DNA from 2 places in the Pseudoalteromonas sp. C2R02 genome. Region 2 is predicted to be linked to the other one. Evidence: predicted binding sites of a transcription regulator. Region 2 holds the regulator's gene; the other holds the start of a gene.

Region 1 (10,207 bases), on a different contig from region 2:
AAATTTATGTGAAAAATAATAAACATACTTCACTAAACTTAGATACCATCACTTTAGCTGCGCTTGTTTATAATATTGGCGTTTTACCTATTTTAACTGAAGCAGAGCGTCATCCAGAAGTTTTTGCCAACCCTGCATTTTTAGCTTTAGCAATTAAAAAACTTGCCGGTAAAATCGGCGGTTCAATTATGCGAGCTTGGGGCTTTACTGATGATTTTGTTGAAGTTGCTGAAAGTTGGTCAAACCCTAATTATCGCCCGAGTAACGCGTGTTATGTAGACTTTATCCGTATTGGTGCGATAAAAGAAGGCGTGTTGAAAGTCAGTAATAAAGATGAAATGTTAGGCTCTTATGTCGAAAAGGGCATTATCCCTTCAATAGAGATGTTACAAGAAGATGATTACTTAAATATTCGTAACGATGTCAAATCAGCATTTTCTTAATCGAAATAAATAAGTAAAAAGGTGACAATTGTCACCTTTTTATATCTATTCTTCTTCAGCGTCGCCTAAACTAGATAATAGATCTTCAAGCATTAACTTTAATTCTTCACTTGCTAGCATAAAGTCAGCGTCAAGTTTTACCAGCATATCCTCTTTTGGAATATCGGCATTTTCGTCTTTTAATACTTCAGAGTAACTAATACGTTTAATGCTGCCGTCTTCAACTAACATAAATTTGATGCGTTCATTCCAATCTAAAGCGAGTTTAGTTACTTGCTTGCCATTCTCAAGGTGATTTTGAACTTCATCAGATGATAAGTCATGTTGTTTTAATTTAACTTGAGCACCATTTTCATCAGGTTCTTGCAAATCAGCGTCTAAGCCAATTTCAAAGCCTGCAGGTGGTGCCATTTTGCTTAACCAATCAGTTAAAAATAAACCTAAATCGAAATTCACAAATGCAGGTACAACAGGAAGGCTACCTAGAGATTTACGTAATAACGCAAGTAATTCTTCAGCTTTATTAAAGCTACCTGAGTTTACAACTAACCAGCCTTTTTCTAAGTCAATAAATGCAAATTGTAGGCTAGACTTTTTAAATGCTTGAGGTAGTAAACTATGTAATAAGTTTTCTTTGATTTCGTCTTTTTCTTTTTTCTTAACAGGACGGTTTTCTTCAGCTTCTATTTGCTCTACTTTTTCTGCAACTAGCTCATTTACAACCGCTGCTGGTAGCACTTTTTCTTCACGCTTTGCACATACTAAGATAGATTTTTGTGAGAAGTGAGACAGCATTTGACCATGCTTACCAAGTGCTTTAGTCCAACCAAAAGTACTTAAATCTTGGCTGCCACATGGGCGAAAAATATCTTGCTCTAATGCTTTTTCGAATTCTTCTTGTTGGTATGAAATGTCTTGCTTAAATTTGTAACAAATCAGGTTACTAAACCACATATATATATTCCTAATATTTAATACCAATTGGATAAGTTAAGCCACTTAACTATATTAAGCTGAATTCACATTCTGTGGCTTGGATATTCGCCATAATAACAAGTTTATTTAAGACAAAGAAAGAGAATAAATTGATGAAGCAGGAATTAGTTTGAAAAATAAACTAATTAAACAAAGTTAATTATTAACGGGCTTAAATCATGGATAGATTTAAGCCTTGATGATTAAGTTGTTCACATTACTCAGTGAAAATACTCATAGGAGTAGGCATGTTTTTTGGAAATGAAATATCATAAGTTAAACCTTCACCTAAGTTAGAACTTACCTCAATATCACCTGATAGGGTTTGTTTTACTAAGTTAAAAACAATATGTGTACCTAATCCGCTACCACCTTGATCACGCTTAGTTGTAAAGAATGGGTCGAATAGTTTAGAGAGTTGAGATGATTCAACACCTTTGCCATTGTCTTTAAATTTAATTTTCACTAAGTCATTATCTTCGGTAATGGTTATATTAATTTCACCTAAAGTGACACCTTCTAATCCATGAATAATTGAATTCATTATTAGATTTGTAAATATTTGGCTTATCGCACCTGCAGGCAAGTTTAAAATTAAATCCTCAGGGCAATCGAGATTTATTTTATGTTGGGTTGTTTTAAGTTTTGGATGCAATGAACGTATAATTTCTTTTAAATAATCTTTGATATTTATCGTTCTTACGGCTTCACTAGCTTGATCTACAGCGATTTGTTTAAAACTAGCAACAAGTTCAGAAGCACGCTGTAAGTTTGTTGTCAGTAGTCCAGTACTTTGCATTGCATCATTAATAAAGTCCTCAAGCGCTTTAGGGGAGAGCGTTTTTTCTTTATATGCAGTTTCTATTTGTATGAGGCGTTCTTGTAAAAAAGAGGTCGCAGTAACACCTATACCTACGGGTGTATTTATATCATGAGTAATACCTGCAACTAAACCACCTAATGCTGCCATTTTCTCAGAACTAACTAAGCGCTCTTGTGCTTGGTTTAATTCATCAATATAACGCTGTAATTCATTATGCTTGGTTCTTAATTCTTGTTCTGTATCTTTTCGTAATTCAATTTCTTCGGTTAGAGTAATTTTCTGTTTTTCCAATTCGTACTTTTGTTGCTGCAAGTCCATCATGGCTTGACTTAATGTTGAGGTTTTTCTGGCTACTTCTTGCTCTAATACTAGATTTTGTTGGTCGAGTTTTTCATTACTTTCCAATAATTTTTTTTGCGTTGATTCTAACTGCGCTTTATAGTCCGTAATTTTGTCTATCATATTATTGAATGATAGTTCCATTATTTTAAGTTCGTTATGTTCTCTGGTATGGATTTCAAGTTTTCGGCCTTCTAAATCATCTAATTCTAAGTCTTCGATTTGTTGTGTTAAATCGGTCAGAGGTTCAGTTAATAAACGCCTAAAGGCTAATAAGAATAAAATAATGAGGAAGGTGGTTTTTATAAAGGCATTACCGATCAAAAAGTATATTGATATCATGATACGGCTTAAAACAACTTCTCGACTGGAGAATAAAGTGACATCACCAACCTGCGTTGCACGACCAGAAAATTCAAAGATAAGTGGGAAAGTGTAACCAAACAGTCCAGATGGCGCATCTTCAATAAGTGATGAATGCTGAACTAGCTGTTCACTGTATAGCTCTACAATATCTAAAGAACGACCAAGTTGTGAAATCACTTCACCACTATCGTCTCTGACGATGATGCCTTCAATTGATGGTATCGCTAATAAACCTTCTGCGATTGTTACTGTTTGTTGTGTATTTAACTCCCAAATAGCGCGAGTTAAACTACCGGAAAAGGTTTTTTGCAGAGTTGTTAATTCATCACGGATAAAGTCTTTTGCATTATAATATTCAGCAAAAACTTGGCCACATGTCACAATAAATGTCAGTAAAAAATATACTGACAATACATTTGTTAATAATTTTTTTGAAAGGCTTTTTTGTAACATGAATTAACTGAAATTCCTTTAATTAGTTTTACAAAGCGCTATATAAACATAGCAAAAATAAATAAAAATTGCTGCTTTATCAAATATTTTTATAGTTTATATCAAAACCATGAAATATCTAGTTCAATCAATGAAACATGTGTGAGACTATTACGGCACTTTATTTCGCTTTAATAGTGCTGTTTTAAAGGCAAATGTAAAAATAACATGATATTTCCAGTTCTAGTATGTGATGATTCTATGGTCGCCCGTAAGCAAGTGATCCGTATTCTCAAAGACAATGATATATTTCACTTTATGCAAGCAAGTAATGGGCAAGAAGCATTAGACATTTTACGCAATCAAGAAGTAGGCTTATTATGTTTAGACTTAACGATGCCTATTATTGATGGTGTAGGTGTACTTGAAACCATTAAATCTGAAAAAATAGAATGTTTCACCGTTGTTATTTCCGCAGATATTCAACCTGAAATGAAGCAAAGAGTAAAAGCGCTTGGCGCTTTAAACTTCATTGAAAAACCAGTCTCTAAAGATGAATTAATTTCAACTTTGCATAAATTTGGCATCAAGTAAGCTTCCTTAGATCTAAAATAGATAAATTATTCTTATTTTTACATTGACATAACAACCTAAGTTCAGGCAGTCTAGACGTATGAACGCTATAAATTTTGTATTGACCTCAATTATTATTACAACCAACATCCTTTCAGGATAGTGGCATAGGTCTGTACACATAGAAAAAAGGCCTGTGCTCCCCAAGAGCTCAGGCCTTTTTTGTTTTTAGCCTTTTAATTTTTGAATTTATAGAACGGGGAATGGGGAATAATGAGAGTATTAAAATTTGGTGGGTCATCTTTAGCCAATTATGAATGTTTAAGTAAAGTGGCAAGCTTAGTTAAATCACAGCTTAAATCAGAGATGTTATTAGTATTATCTGCGCCAGGAGGCATGACTGATAGTTTAGTTGAACTGGCTGAGTTAGCTCAAGACAGTCAACCATTTGAAACTCAATGGACTGCACTTGTTGAGCGCAGCGATAATCTTAAACAAGAAGTTGAACAAGCAGGTTTTGAAATATTAAACTGGCCTGATTTTTCACAATTACAACAAAAGCTATCAGGTGTTGCATTGTTAGGTTTATGTCCAGATGCGGTAAAAGCTTTTGTGATCAGCTTTGGCGAGCGTATCAGTGTCGCTTTAATGCAAGCATTATTAGTTGAGTTTAAACCGACTTATTTAGATGCAACTCAATGTATCTCATCTCAAGGCGGTTATTTAGATGCCGTAGCAAGTGTTTCAGCATCTAAAGAAGGTTTTAAACTGCAAATGTCTCAGGCACCAAGCAAAGTTTATATTATGCCTGGTTTTACTGCGAGCAATGATAAAGGTGAGTTAACAACGCTTGGTCGCAATGGCTCTGATTACTCAGCAGCAATTGCTGCTGCCAGTGTAGAAGCCGATGTTTGTCAAATATGGACAGATGTAGATGGCGTTTACAGTGCCGACCCAAGATTTATCACTAAAGCTGTAAAAATAGATAATCTTTCATATAAAGAAGCGATGGAGTTATCTTATTTCGGTGCAAAAGTATTACACCCTAAAACAATTCTTCCTTGTGCGAAAGCGTCTGTTCCTTGTGAAATAAAAAATACCCATAACCCAGATGCACCTGGCTCTTTGATAAGTGACGTTGCCGGTGATGATAAAACGGTTAAGGCATTATCGAGTTTAGAAGATTTAGCGATGCTGACTGTTTCAGGCCCTGGCATGAAAGGCAAAGTCGGCATGGCATCGCGTGTATTTGATGCCTTAGCAAAAGATGATGTATCAATTGTTCTTATCACACAATCATCTTGTGAATTCAGTATTAGTTTTTGTGTTCATGAAGAAGACTTACAGCTTGCATTAAATGCGTTAGAGCAAGCACTTGAACTTGAATCGAAAGCGGCATTAATTGAACCGATTCAAGTTAGAAAAGACTTAGCAATTGTCACGCTTGTTGGTGACAACATGAAAGCGCACAAAGGTTTAGCTGCTAAGTTCTTTGGTTCTCTATCTCAAGCACAAGTAAATATCGTCGCTATTGCACAAGATTCTACAGAAAGTGCCATTTCAGCTGTGATTGATGGCGAATTATGCAATGATGCAGTTAAAGTATGTCACGAAAACTTTTTCACTCATATACCTTCAATTGACGTATTCCTATTAGGTTGTGGTTTAGTAGGTGCAGAGCTAGTTAAGCAGTTAGAAAAACAACAAGCTTGGTTAGAAAAGAGAAATATTAAACTTAATCTTTATGGCGTAGCAAACTCTAGAAAATTACTACTAGACAAAGAAGGTGTTAGCTTTACTAATTGGCAAGGGCAGTTGGCTGACTCTGAACAGTCTTTTGATATCGCAACATTAGAAAAGTTTGTTAAGCAAAATCATTTGATCAACCCTGTAATTGTAGATTGTAGCTCTTCATCTGTATTAGCAGATCAATATTTATCTTACTTTGAAGCTGGCTTCCATGTTGTTGCCGCTAATAAAAAGGCCAATACAAGTTCTCAAGCTTATTACCACGAGTTAACAGCATCAAGTTTGAAGAATAATCGTAAATTTTTGTATGAAACAAACGTTGGTGCAGGTCTACCTGTATTAGATAACTTACAATTATTGTTTGGCGCAGGTGATGAATTAATTAGCTTTAGCGGCATACTTTCGGGTTCATTATCTTACATGTTTGGTTTGTTGGAAGATGGTTTAACACTTTCACAAGCAACTCAAAAAGCAAAAGACAGTGGCTTTACTGAACCTGATCCGCGTGATGATTTATCGGGTACTGATGTCGCACGTAAGTTATTAATTGTTGCTCGTGAATCAGGATTAGAGCTTGAGTTATCAGATATCGAAGTTGAATCAGTTGTGCCTGAAGGCTTTTGTGAAGAGTGCTCTGTAGAAGAGTTTATGACAGAGCTGCCAAAATTAGATGGGCAATTTAACGATAAAGTTAAGGCTGCGGCATCTGAAGGTAAAGTTTTACGCTATGTTGGTACAATTAAAGATGGTCACTGTAAAGTGGGTATTGAAGCGGTAACGAAGGAACATGCACTAAACGATATCCGTGATGGCGAAAATGCATTAGCAATTTTAAGCCAATACTACCAACCAAAACCATTTGTTATTCGTGGTTATGGTGCAGGTGCTGAAGTAACTGCAGCAGGTGTATTTGCTGATATATTAAAAACGCTATCACGTTAGGAGTTCATCATGTCAGAAAATAACTTACATGTGTATGCACCCGCTTCAATTGGTAACTTTGCAGTTGGCTTTGATTCTTTAGGTGCGGCATTAAAACCTATAACAGGCGAGTTACTAGGCGATGTTGTAAAAGTAACTGCATCAGAGCAGGATGAGTTTGTATGTACAGGTGCTTATGCAGATAAGCTGCCGGGTGAAGCTAATGAAAACTTATCTTACTTATGTTTATTGCACTTTAAGAAAAATATAAAACCGGATATGCAAGCGGTAAGGCTTGAATTACAAAAGAACTTACCTATAGGTTCAGGTTTAGGTTCAAGTGCGTGTTCTGTTGTAGCAACATTTGCTGCACTTGATAAATTTGCTAAAACTCAGCTAAGCCAAGATGAGTTAATTGAACTCATGGCTGACTTTGAAGCCATAGTAAGCGGTGGTCGCCATTACGATAATATTAGCCCATGTTATTTAGGTGGATTGCAGCTAACGGGTGAGCTTATCCCTGGTCGTTCAATTGAAATATCAGTACCAAAAGAGTGGTATTATGTTGTTGCTTTCCCTGGTTTTTCATTAAATACATCTAAAGCACGTTCAGTATTACCTAAACAACTGGGTATGCACCAAAGTGTAGAATTTGCCCAGCGTTTATCTGCTTTTATAGCGCTATTACAATCAAGTGGTCAAGCTGGAGAATATCAAAAAGCACTAGAATTGATGCAAGATGATGTTGCAGAGCCGCATCGCGCACCTTTAATCAAAGGTTTTAGTGAAGCAAAACAAGCTTTACCTGAGCTCGGTGCCAAGGCTATGAGCATATCAGGTGCAGGACCTACATTATTTGCTGTGTGTACAAATATCGAAGAAGCAAATTTATGTGCTGATTGGTTACAAAAAAATTATATAAATGACGAAGGTTTTTGTCATATATGTCAGTTAGATGAAGCTGGGACAAGAGAGCTGGCTTCACACGAAATAAATGGAGAAGCAGATGAAACTGCATAATTTAAAAGATAACTCACAACAGGTTTCATTTGTTGAAGCTGTAAAAACAGGCTTAGGTCGTGATCAAGGTGTATTTTTTCCAATTAAATTAGAGAAAATAGAAAACTCTTTCCCACAAGGGATTGATGCTTTATTAGATTTAGACTTTGTAACTAGAAGTAGTGTTATTTTATCTCACTTAATTGGTGATGAATTACCAAAAGATACTGTTGCACAAATGGTGAAAAATGCATTTAACTTCGATGTGAAACTCGTTGAAGTTGAAGAAAACATGCATTGTCTTGAGCTTTTTCACGGTCCAACTCTAGCATTTAAAGATTTTGGTGGTCGTTTTATGGCTGAATGTTTAGCGACATTCAATAAAGATGGAAAAACAACTATCCTAACAGCAACAAGTGGTGATACGGGGGCTGCTGTTGCTCACGCTTTTTATAAAAAAGAGAACATTGATGTTGTGATCTTATACCCTAAAGGGAAAGTATCACTCGCTCAGCAGAAGCTATTTACAACGTTAGGTGAAAATATTCACTGTTATGCAGTAGATGGCTGTTTTGATGATTGTCAATCACTGGTTAAACAAGCATTCTTAGATGATGAAGTAAAAGAGCGTTTAGGATTAAACTCTGCAAACTCAATCAATATCAGTCGTTTGGTTGCTCAGGTTTGTTATTACTTTGAAGCAATAGCGCAGTTGCCGAAAGAAAAACGTGCTAAAGCGCATATCTCTGTTCCAAGTGGTAACTTTGGTAACGTATGTGCTGCTATGATAGGTTCTGTTATCGGTTTACCAGTAGATAAATTGTCTGCAACAACAAATCAAAATGATACCGTGCCACGTTTTATTGCAAACAAAGAATGGTCTCCTGTAGATACTAAAGAATCATTATCAAATGCAATGGATGTGAGCCGCCCAAATAACTGGCCTCGTGTACAAACGATGTTAGATAATAACTGGTTCTCATATGATAACTTCTATTCACAAACAGTTGATGAGGCACAAACACAAGTTGTAATGACAGAAGTACATCAAAAAGGCTATATCGCAGAACCTCATACTGCAATCGCTTATGAAGGTTTAAAACGTGATATGGCAGATGATGGTGTTGGTATTTTCTTATCAACAGCACATCCTGCTAAGTTTAAAGAAAGCGTTGAAGATATTCTAAATATAGAGTTAGATATGCCAAAACCTTTGGCAGATGCACTCGCACAGCCTTGTTTAGCTGAAGATTTAGTTAATGATTACTATGTATTAAGAGAAGCGATATTAGCTAAGCTTGCTTAATAAAGCGCAGTTTTATTGATAGTCACTATTTGACGAAATTCATAATAAAAACCACTTAATTGTATTGAGTGGTTTTTTTATGCTTAAACTAACGTGATAGATAAGTACATTCTGATAAACTAATAGCCTATTCCTTATCTAGCCATGCAATGGCCTTAAATAAAGCTGCGGAGCACATTTATATTATGATGAGTTGGTCAAAACTAATCGATTCAGAATCAAAAAAAGATTATTTAAAAGAAACATTTGAGTATGTAAGTCAAAGAAGAGCTGAAGGTGTTGAAGTTTTTCCATGTGATAAAGACGTTTTTAGTACATTTGATGCAACTAAGTTTGATGATGTGAAGGTTGTGATTTTAGGTCAAGATCCGTATCACGGAGAAGGGCAAGCACATGGTTTGTGTTTTTCAGTTTTACCTGGTGTTAAAACGCCGCCTTCTTTAGTGAATATGTATAAAGAGTTAGCCACTGATATCGAAGATTTTATTATTCCAGAGCATGGTTATTTACAGTCTTGGGCACAGCAGGGCGTATTACTTTTAAATACGGTATTGACTGTAGAGCAAGGAAAAGCGCATTCTCATAAAAGTTTAGGCTGGGAAAAATTTACTGATAAAGTGATTGAAACACTTAATCAAGAAAAGTCAGGTATTATATTTTTACTGTGGGGGGCACATGCTCATAAAAAAGGTAAAAATATTGATGACACAAAACACCATGTATTAAAAGGTGTACATCCATCGCCATTATCTGCATACCGTGGTTTTTTTGGTTGTAAGCATTTTTCACAAACAAATAACTTATTAAAACAACAAGGCAAGACTGAAATTAATTGGCATTTACCAGAGAATGCGATTTCCTAATAGGAGCATTGTCAAAATAAAAAAGGCTCCTATTAGGAGCCTTTTAAAATTTATTTTAAAGTGGGGTTTAATCCAAATCGAAAGACCAATCTAAGTCTTCCAGCTCTTTTTCTAAGAGTTGTTTATCCTTATATGCTTCTATTTCACGCCATTTACGTTTTTTATTTTGCTTAGTTGTTTTTGTTTTTGGCTGTGCACTTTCTAAAATTGTCACATTATCTAGACTATCCATGGTCACTCCTTTTTATTTACCTTGGAATTACTTATCCTAGGACGTTTTTAATTCAATTTTTGTATAAAAAAGAATTAAATAGTCCGAAAATAAAGCACAGTGCATATATATCATACAGCGAGTGATTTTGAAACGATTATATGAAAATAGCGTGATTGAATTGTTACATTTTTTGATCTACGACAA
Region 2 (10,207 bases):
TCAGTGGCAAGTAATGCATGATGGAAGCTTATTTTAGTTTTTATTTCATGTTGTTTATCTTTAAATTCAGCAAGGTAAACAGATGGGGAGTTATTCGCCAAAGCGACCGTTGAGGCTAAAATTAAACTGCTTAAAAATGCCATTATATTTCCTTATTAATAAGAACTAACTAGTAACTTAATTCTTTAAGGAAATAATGTCTATGGGCTATGTAAACAGTTGTGAATTTTAAGAAGGGGTCTTAGAGGTTTGATAGGCGGTTTGAAACTTAACCGCCCATAAACTATTAAATTTAATTTAGAAAATAAAATCTTCACTATCTAATGCCATAAGCGAATCAGCACCGTTTAATATACACGCAACATGTCCTTTAGCTCTAGGTAACATGCGTTGGAAGTAAAACTGTGCTGTTTTAATTTTAGCTTGATAAAATTTAGCATCTTTTGAACTATCAGCTAGTTTTTGTTGTGCTGTTTTTGCCATGCGCGCCCAAAAATAAGCTAAAGTAACATAGCCTGAAAACATTAAATAATCGACAGATGCTGCGCCAATTTCATCTGGATTAGTCATCGCTTTTTCGCCGATTGTTTGGGTTAATCTTTGCCATTGCTCTAGGCTTTTTAAGATTGGATTTATGAATTCAGCCATGTGTTCGTCAGCTGCATTTTCTTTGCAAAATGGTAAAACTTCAGCAGCAAATGCTTCTAGTAGTTTACCTTTTGAACCTAGTACTTTACGTGCTAATAAATCGAGTGCTTGAATACCTGTTGTGCCTTCATATAAACAGCTAATCTTAGTATCGCGCATGATTTGCTCCATGCCCCATTCTTTAATGAAACCATGACCACCATAAACTTGTACACCATGACTCGCACACTCCATGCCCATTTCAGTTAAGAACGCTTTTGCGATTGGCGTTAATAAAGCAAGTTTGTCATTTGCACGAGCTTTTACTGTTTGATCTTTTTCTGCATGGGTCGCATCAACTAATTGGCCTAAATAGCCAATTAAAGCGCGACCGCCTTCAGCAATAGACTTTTGAGTTAGTAGCATACGACGTACATCTGGGTGAACAATAATAGGATCTGCATTACCATCAGGATTTTTAGCGCCTGATAATGAACGCATTTGCAGTCTGTCTTTTGCATAAGCAACTGAGCCTTGGAATGCAAGTTCAGCAGCGGCAACACCTTCCATTGCAACACCTAAGCGAGCAGAATTCATGAAAGTGAACATACAGTTTAAACCGCGATTTTCTTCACCGATTAAATAGCCTTTAGCGTTATCAAAATTAATAACACAGGTCGCGTTCGCATTGATCCCCATTTTATGCTCTATAGAGCCACAGGCAACTTGGTTACGATCTTGTTTTTGACCGTCATCACTTACGTTAAATTTAGGTACGATAAATAATGAAATACCTTTTACGCCTTTTGGTGCATTAGGCGTACGTGCTAAAACAATGTGCACTATGTTGTCAGATAAATCATGTTCACCTGCTGAAATAAAAATTTTAGAACCTGATAGTGCATAACTACCATCTTTATTTGGTTCTGCTTTTGTGCGTAACATGCCTAAATCTGTACCACAATGGGCTTCAGTTAAACACATAGTACCTGTCCATTCACCAGACACTAAATTAGGCATAAACATCTGTTTTTGTAGCTCTGAACCATGATCTTCTAAAGTCGCAATTGCACCATGGCTTAAGCCCGGGTACATCGCAAAGCTATGATTTGCTGTTGACATCATTTCTGCCACAGCATTATTAAGTGAATGAGGTAACCCTTGACCGCCAAAGTTTATATCTTGTGATAATGTCGGCCAACCACCTTCAACGTACTGGCTATAAGCATCTTTAAAACCGTCAGGTGTGGTTACTTCACCTTCATTCCATGTACAGCCTTGTTGATCGCCAATTTGATTTAATGGTGCTATCACTTGCTCTGTAAATTTACTTGCCTCAACTAAAATCGCATCAATCATATCTGGAGTGGCATCTTCATAACCGAGTTTTTCATAATGGGCTTCGCAATTTAATAATTCTTGCATTACAAATTTAGTATCACGAAGTGGTGCTTTATATTCCGGCATTTTGCTATCTCCAAATAAAATGTTATTAATTTAGTATTATAATTTACTGGTCGGATGAGTTTATTGTATTTGATTAAAGCATGAACACAATCAAAATAAAAGCGTTTAATGTCATCTAAAAAGCATAACTTTGATCTTAATTACCTTTGGAAATGCACTAACTTGATATTATTTTTTAAATTTTTTTATTGTATGTAACTATGCTTCAACTTAACTTAAATCAGCTGACCCCCTCAGATTTTTTATCTATTTATTGGCAAAAAAAACCATTAGTCATACGCCAAGGTTTTAAGGATTTTCAAGATTTTTTATCATCTGATGAGTTAGCTGGATTAGCCTGTGACGATTATGTTGAGTCGCGCATTGTTTCTCAAAAAAATAATTTATGGCACGCCGAGTTTGGTCCTTTTGAAAATTATGAGCATTTAGGCGAAAAGGATTGGTCTTTAATCGTGCAGGCTGTGAATAATTGGGTTCCTGAAGTTTCTCAGCTAATAGAGTGCTTTGATTTTATACCTAGATGGCGTTTTGATGATGTAATGGTAAGTTATGCGACTCCAGGTGGTGGTGTTGGTCCTCATATAGATCTTTATGATGTATTCATTTGCCAAGGCTCTGGACGTCGTCGTTGGTATGTAGGTGATAAAGGCGATCATAAAGAATTTGCAGCACATGAGGCTTTATTGCATACCGAATCATTTGAATCCATTATAGATGTAGAGTTATTTCCTGGCGACATATTATATATTCCGCCAGGCTTTCCTCATGAAGGAATCACTTTAGAAGAATCAATGAGTTTCTCTGTGGGCTATCGTACTTCCTCAGCTAAAGATATGATCAGTGAACTTGCCGATCACTTAATTGATACTAATGCTGCACCACAACAAATAAGAGACCCTGATAGGCAATTAAGTTCAGGATCTGGGCTGATTAATGCTTCAGATTTTGTACGTATCAAACAGCAAATTTTTAATACTTTAGATGATACGTTAATTAGTGAGTTTTCAGGTTGTTACTTAACACGTTCTAAGTGTGAACTTGATTTACCTGACGTACCTTTTGAGTTCGATTTAGATTATTTATTGGTAAATATTAAAGAACAAAACCTTACTCGTTTAGGAGGATTACGTTGTTTGTATTTTGAAGAATCTGTATCAGAAGGAATTTTTTATTTAAATGGAGAAAAGATTAATTTAGATGAAAAATACGCTCAATTTATACCTTTATTATGTAATAACCAAGTTTTGACATTTGAGATGTTAAAGCCATTATTAAAACATCATGATTTAATTGAGAGTTTACTTTGTTGGCTTAATTTAGGTTATTGGTATTTTGATGAATAAAGGATATTTTGATTCAGTGTTTAAAAATAGGTAAGGCGCTTACTTAATTGCAAGCGCGTTACATTTTATCGTAGTTACAGTTTAAATTGATTTACGCTTTCATTTAAACCTGAAGCTAAATTATTTAAATCACTTGCTTCACTAGCAAGCTCATTAGCATGTTCTGATGTATTATTTACTAAGTCATTAATTGCATTCAAACTCGTATTAATATCTTCAGCAACCAAAGTTTGTTGTTCAGTCGCAGTGGCAATTTGATGACTCTGATCTTGTACAGTCGCTACTGAATTACTTATGGCAGTAAGCGAGGCTAATACATCTTGAGTCTGTGTTACTGAGCTTTCAGCTTGATCTTTACCCTCTTGCATCATCGTTGAAGCTTGCTGCGCTATTTGTTGCAACTTAGTGATCATATTACGAATATCGTCAGTAGACTCTTGTGTTCTGCTTGCAAGAGAGCGTACTTCATCAGCAACTACCGCAAAACCTCTACCTTGTTCGCCTGCTCTTGCAGCTTCAATGGCTGCATTAAGTGCCAGTAAATTTGTTTGATCTGCAATGCTGTTTATCACATCAACAACAGCACCAATATTCCCTGACTCTTGTTCTAAGCCAGATACAATTTGCGATGCTTCACCGATATGAGAAGCTAAAGAGGTCATGGCCGTTTGAGCATCATTAGATATATCTGTACCGACCTTAGTAAGGTTTTGGACCTCTGCAGCTGCTGAGTTTGTTTCTTGTGCGTTGCGTGAAATTTCTAATACAGTAGAAGCCATTTCAGTTACAGCAGTACTGACACTATCCACTTGCTCCTTTTCTTGTTGTATTTCACTGTTGGTTTCATAAGACACTTGACTTAAATGTTCAGATGCAACGCCAACTTGCTCAGCTTGACTGGCTGTTTTTAGCAATAATGCATGCAGTTTAGTAATAAAGCTATTCATATGAGATGCTAATTGGCCAACTTCATCAGTGCGATTTATGTCAATTTTTTTAGTTAAGTCACCGTCACCTGAGGCAATATCTCGCATCACATGCGTTAAATCACTAATCGGTTTACTGATCATCTGTGTCGCCCAAAAAATAACAGCTGCGATAATTAATAAAATAACCAGTACACCCATACTAGTAGTGAATACAGCTTGCTTAACAGGTTCTTCAATTAACTTCATTGGTACTAATAATCCAACGTACCAATCAAGAACTGGCTTTTCAAGTTGTAAGCGACGATAAACAACATAATACTCTTCGCCTTTAAAAGTCACTATATTTGTGCCGTTCAGGTTATTTTTCATTTCAGAGTTTAGTTGTTTAAATCCAGAGGTATTATCAAATTGTGTTTCGAGTGCATCTAATCCTTCTTTGCCTCTATCACTTTCATCTGTAATGGATAATTGATGTTGTGTTTTTTTCGATAAGTGAACAACTTTTTGTTGGTTATCTAATAAAAAGCCAAAGCCTTTATTGTTGAAATTAATATCTTCAATCATGTCAGCGATTTTGTTTAACTGAAGATCAACACCAGCAACCCCCACTAATTTGTTATTTGGACTATAAACTGGTTGTTGAACAACTGCAGAAACATTACCCGTTGTTAAATCAACTGATAAAGCGCCAACGTAAAGGCTATTAATTTGCATGGCTTCTTGCCACCAACCTCGTTTATAGGCGTAATAGGGCTGGCCGTTATAGAAGGTGGTTCGCTCATTTTCTTTAAAATACTCACCCGTTATGCCTGAGGCAAAAAATGCAGATAAAATATTATCGTCATTGCCACTAATACGTACCATATCTTGGTTTACAGCATCATAACCGTCGGCAAGCGCTAAATCACTTTCTCTGGCTGTCCAATTTTCAAACCAGTTAACTAAGTATGGATTTGTTACGAATGTTTCTACAATCTTGCCATATTGAGCAAAATAAGATTCGATGGATTGTTGTTCTGATTGTACATATTGTTTTGCTTCACTCTCGATTGAGCTACGAGATAAAGAAGCAATATGATTTACTAAAAAGAATGAAGCCATTATAAGTAGCACAGCAATCGTGCCACCAATCAAAAAGAGAATTTTTTTTCGAATAGATAAGTTTTGGATCATAATTAACACAACAGTACAACGAGAATTAGATAGTGGTAATATAATCATATATCCCTTAAAACTGCTAGTATATTGATGGAATGTTAATGGAAAATAAGCCCGTAAATGTTGTTATTTTAGGTTCTGGGTGGCTTGGTAGTAAATTAAGTACCAATTTACAACAGATTGGAGTTATTACTCAAGAGACTTGCCGCTCAAAAAAATTAGCAAATGAAAAGCAGATTCATTACTTTAATGTAAATAATCAAAATGACTTAGAGCACAATATTAGTTTAGAGGAAGCATATTGGGTGTGTTGTATCACACCAAGAGATAACTATATCGAGAGTTTAAACCAGGCGATTGATCTTGCAATAAAACTTAAAATGAAAGGTTTTTTATTATGTTCTTCAACGGGTATTTATCCAAATGCATCAGTTGAATATAATGAATTAAGCACATTAACTTTAGTTACAGAGCGCCAAAAGTTGCTTAATCAAGCAGAGCAAAAAGTATTACAGTTAGCTGATTTAGGTAAGGTTGTACGTTTAGCTGGGTTAATTGGTCCTAAACGTCATCCTGGTAAGTTTGTGTCTGGTAAACATCTAAGAAGTAGCGCTTTGGCGGCGGTTAATATGGTTCATCAAACAGATGTAATGGCTGGTATTATTTGTTTATTAAAACAATGGCAAACACCAAAACAGCTTTTTAATCTAGCCAGTCCTGATCATCCAACAAAACAAGAATTTTACCAACAAGCCTGCTCACAATTAGAAGTAAAAGCCCCTACTTATTCGTTAAATACGGTTGAGAATAGAATTATTGATGGTAGCAAAATAACTCAATTAGAATTTGAATATCAATATACGTGCTTATTTAAAGCCATGGAAAATTGCTAAATCTGAATTATCCGCATAAAAAAGCCAATTAAAATTAATTGGCTTTTTTATTATATGGACTTAATATTTTACTTTAGCTAAAGCTGAAAATAATTAATCTTCATCTTCCATAAAGGGTAATTCTAAACCCATTTCAGTCATTATCTTTTTAACTTCAGCTGGAATGTGATCTGGATTATCTTTTTTCAGATCTTCATCATTGGGTAGTGGCTGTCCAGTAAATGCATGTAAAAATGCTTCACACAGTAATTCACTGTTTGTTGCATGACGCAAGTTATTTACTTGTCGACGTGTTCTTTCGTCAGTAAGTACTTTTAAAACACTTAATGGAATCGAAACAGTTATTTTTTTAACTAACTCTGATTTTTTACCATGTTCTGCGTATGGGTGAACATATTCACCATTCCATTTTGTTGCCATATACTTAAATTGCCTTTTATTCAAACCGCGCTTTTGTTGTCGAGCTAAATTATACTAATCTGACTAGTCTAATAGAACTACTTTATGTAATTTTAATTGTTTTATTGACTCGAAATTTTATCTATTTATCTAAGATAGTCAAATTTAAGATGTTTAGCTATTTAGATGGATAAAAGTTTTGACTTCCCAAACTTATTGAATTAACCTTTTAGACGTCTAAACATCTAATTGGTTGTAGGTATTAAAAATGACTCAAGTAAAAAAAGCAACAACAGCTGTAAGAAAAGGCATCGAAGCAGATAAGCATCACGGTGCAGTGGTTCCGCCTCTTTATTTATCAACTACTTATTCATTTGCTGACTTTGATAAAAAGCGTGCTTACGATTATGGACGCAGCGGCAATCCAACAAGAGACATTCTTGCTGAAACTTTAGCTGAATTAGAAGGTGGAGAAAAAGGCATTATTACTGCAACAGGAATGGCTGCAGTGCATTTAATTACACAACTATTATCATCTACAGATACTTTAGTGATCCCACACGACTGTTATGGTGGTAGCTACCGTTTATTCACAAGTTTAGAAAAACGCGGTTTATTAAAATTAAAAATCGTTAACTTCACATTAGATGCAAGTTTTGATGAAATTCTTAATATCAAACCCAAAGTTATATGGATAGAAACACCAAGTAACCCGTTATTACGTTTAACAGATATCAGTAAAGTGGTTGCAACCGCTAAGCAGTGCGGCGCTTTAGTGGCTGCCGACAATACATTTTTATCACCTGCATTACAAAATCCAATGGAATTAGGTGTAGATATTGTTGTGCATTCAACAACTAAATACATTAATGGGCACTCTGACGTTGTTGGCGGAGCTGTAATCGCTAAAACAGCAGAGTTAGGTGCTGAGCTTGCTTGGTGGGCAAATAATATCGGTATTACAGGTGCGCCTTTTGATAGCTACCTGACTTTACGTGGTATTCGCACATTAAATGTGAGAATTAAACAGCATGAGCTAAATGCGATGGCTGTTGCTGAGTATTTAGAAAAAAGCCCATATGTTGAACAAGTATATTACCCAGGTTTAAAATCTCATCCACAACATGAACTCGCTAAAAAACAACAAAAAGGTTTTGGCGGTATGGTGAGTTTTGATATTAAAGGTGATATTAACGACTCAGCAAAATTCTTAACAAGTGTTGAGCAATTTACTTTAGCTGAATCCTTAGGTGGTGTTGAAAGCCTAATTTGTCATCCTGCAACTATGACTCATGCAGGTATGGATGCAACCGCAAGATTGGAAGCCGGCGTGGGCGATACAATGATCCGAGTTTCAGTGGGAATTGAAGATGTTCAAGATTTAATAAATGATTTAGAACGTACTTTTGAAGCAACAAAACCCGGTGTAGGTTCAAAATCTTAAGAATCTAAATTACACTGTAAATGATATAAATATTGCAAATGTTAAGTGCTTAACTTCTGCTAATGAAGCTATTTGGTAAATTGAAATGAATAAATCAGTACATAAATTTGGTGGCTCTAGCCTAAGTTCTGCAGCGCGATATCATGCGGTAGCGAATATTATAATTAGTCATTGTCAATTAGGTGACTCAATTGTAGTTTCTGCTGCAGGTAAAACGACAAATACACTTGTTAAGCTATGGCAGTGTTATCAGCAAAATGATGCACAAGGCATTTGCGATGTTGTTAAATTATTAAAAAACCATCAAGTAGAATTGATAAGTGAACTGTTAATTGATGAGCAACAAGTTCATGCGTTAGGTAAATTAAATATTGAGTTAGATGCAATAACTCAATTAGCACAACAAAATAAGTTAATAGAAGCACAGCTTTTAGCGCATGGTGAAGTATGGTCTTCAAGGCTATTAGCGCAATATTTAACGCAGCTAGATTATAAAGCACACTCTTTTGATGCCAGAGATTTACTGTTATTAAAAGATGGTCAGCTTCAGCATGACACTAATCAAAAAAGTTGTGAAGTTTTAAATGCACTGCAATTTAATGTAGTGACGGGTTTTATTGCTAAAGATATTGATGGTGAAACTGTTACTTTAGGGCGAAATGGTAGTGACTATAGCGCAACATTAATCGCGCGTTATTGTAATGCGCAAAGTGTGACTATTTGGACTGATACCCAAGGTGTTTACAGTACTGATCCAAGAAAAGTTAAACATGCTATAAAATATTCAAAAGTGTGCCGAGAGCAAGCAAACCTATTGGCAAGATTAGGCAATCCTGTACTACATGCTAAAACATTAACCCCATTAAAAGAAACCGATATTAAGCTAGTTGTTAGAAGCAGCTTTGATAGTCATAGTGGTGGTACTGAAATCGTTAAAAAAGGTAGCGCAAAACAAAAGCACTTTTTAACAACTTTAGATAATCATGACTTGGTGAAAATAGAAGAATTAGCAGATGGAGAGATTGGTGAGCTAAGCCAACTTATTCAGCATAGTTTGCATCACTTTGACCTTGATGGTGATACTTATTTATTAATTCCGGCATCTTATACCCATACAGTGATTAATCATTTATCAGGGCGTGCAAATTTAATTGAATCTAACTTGTTTGGTTTAGGAATTGTTTGTCCAAACTCAGTTGCACAGCAATTAACAGAGCAAGCAAGTAAACTGCTGCAAAAATATAATATTAATGTGCGTTTTGCCTTTTCTCAAAAAGACCTTTTAGGCAATGAGTATGGTTTAGTATTATGTGAGCAAGCTTTTGATACGGATTTATTAACCGTATTACATGATGAATTGATCAGTGATTCACAAGAATTAGCTGTTATTGTTGCAGGTTTAGGCAATGTAGGCGCAACCTTTATTGAGCAGTTAGAACAGCAACTAATACGTTTAAATCAACTGATCCCAGTAAAACTGGTTGGATTAGTACGTAGTAAAAGTATGTTATTTAATACTGATGGTATCGCGTTATCTGATTGGCAACCACAGTGGCAAAATACAGCTGTTAGTTATGAGAAAGAAACATTGATAAATCAGCTTGAACAGTTAGATTATGAGCATAAAGTGGTGATTGATATTACTGCTAGCGAAGAATTTAGTTTGCTATATCCTGATTTTGCATCGCAAAATTGCCACTTGATCAGTGCTAATAAATACGCAGGTACTGCGCAAACATCTTGGTATGATAGCTTAAGAGAAAAACTATCTGAGCGTAATTTAAAGTGGCGATACAATACAAGTGTGGGTGCAGGCTTACCAATTAACTTTGCATTAAACGACTTACAACACTCAGGTGATAAAGTTGAGCGTTTGTCTGGTGTTTTCTCTGGTACTTTATCGTGGTTGTGTTGTGAGTATGATGGTGCAGCACCTTTCTCAGAGCT

Evidence for each region. Region 2 encodes MetJ, which represses methionine synthesis genes. Its sites were predicted from a motif close to TAGACGTCTAGACGTCTA; they were not measured.
Region 1: a site for MetJ is predicted at 4,037-4,054, ahead of thrA (bifunctional aspartate kinase/homoserine dehydrogenase I). Genes of this name have one in related genera too.

Annotation. Positions count from the first base shown of each region.
Region 1 covers NZ_JAHKQC010000023.1:196,721-206,927, forward strand. The annotation lists gene KO527_RS07755 (HDOD domain-containing protein) at 1-443, shown strand, start outside; gene rdgC (recombination-associated protein RdgC) at 489-1,397, opposite strand; gene KO527_RS07765 (ATP-binding protein) at 1,636-3,399, opposite strand; gene KO527_RS07770 (response regulator) at 3,607-3,972, shown strand; gene thrA (bifunctional aspartate kinase/homoserine dehydrogenase I) at 4,225-6,642, shown strand; gene thrB (homoserine kinase) at 6,652-7,641, shown strand; gene thrC (threonine synthase) at 7,628-8,926, shown strand; gene ung (uracil-DNA glycosylase) at 9,112-9,789, shown strand; gene KO527_RS07795 (DUF3545 family protein) at 9,857-10,021, opposite strand.
Region 2 covers NZ_JAHKQC010000026.1:147,583-157,789, reverse strand. The annotation lists gene KO527_RS09275 (PKD domain-containing protein) at 1-143, opposite strand, end outside; gene KO527_RS09270 (acyl-CoA dehydrogenase C-terminal domain-containing protein) at 298-2,094, opposite strand; gene KO527_RS09265 (cupin domain-containing protein) at 2,295-3,437, shown strand; gene KO527_RS09260 (methyl-accepting chemotaxis protein) at 3,512-5,539, opposite strand; gene KO527_RS09255 (NADP-binding protein) at 5,626-6,417, shown strand; gene metJ (met regulon transcriptional regulator MetJ) at 6,511-6,837, opposite strand; gene metB (cystathionine gamma-synthase) at 7,085-8,260, shown strand; gene metL (bifunctional aspartate kinase/homoserine dehydrogenase II) at 8,346-10,207, shown strand, end outside.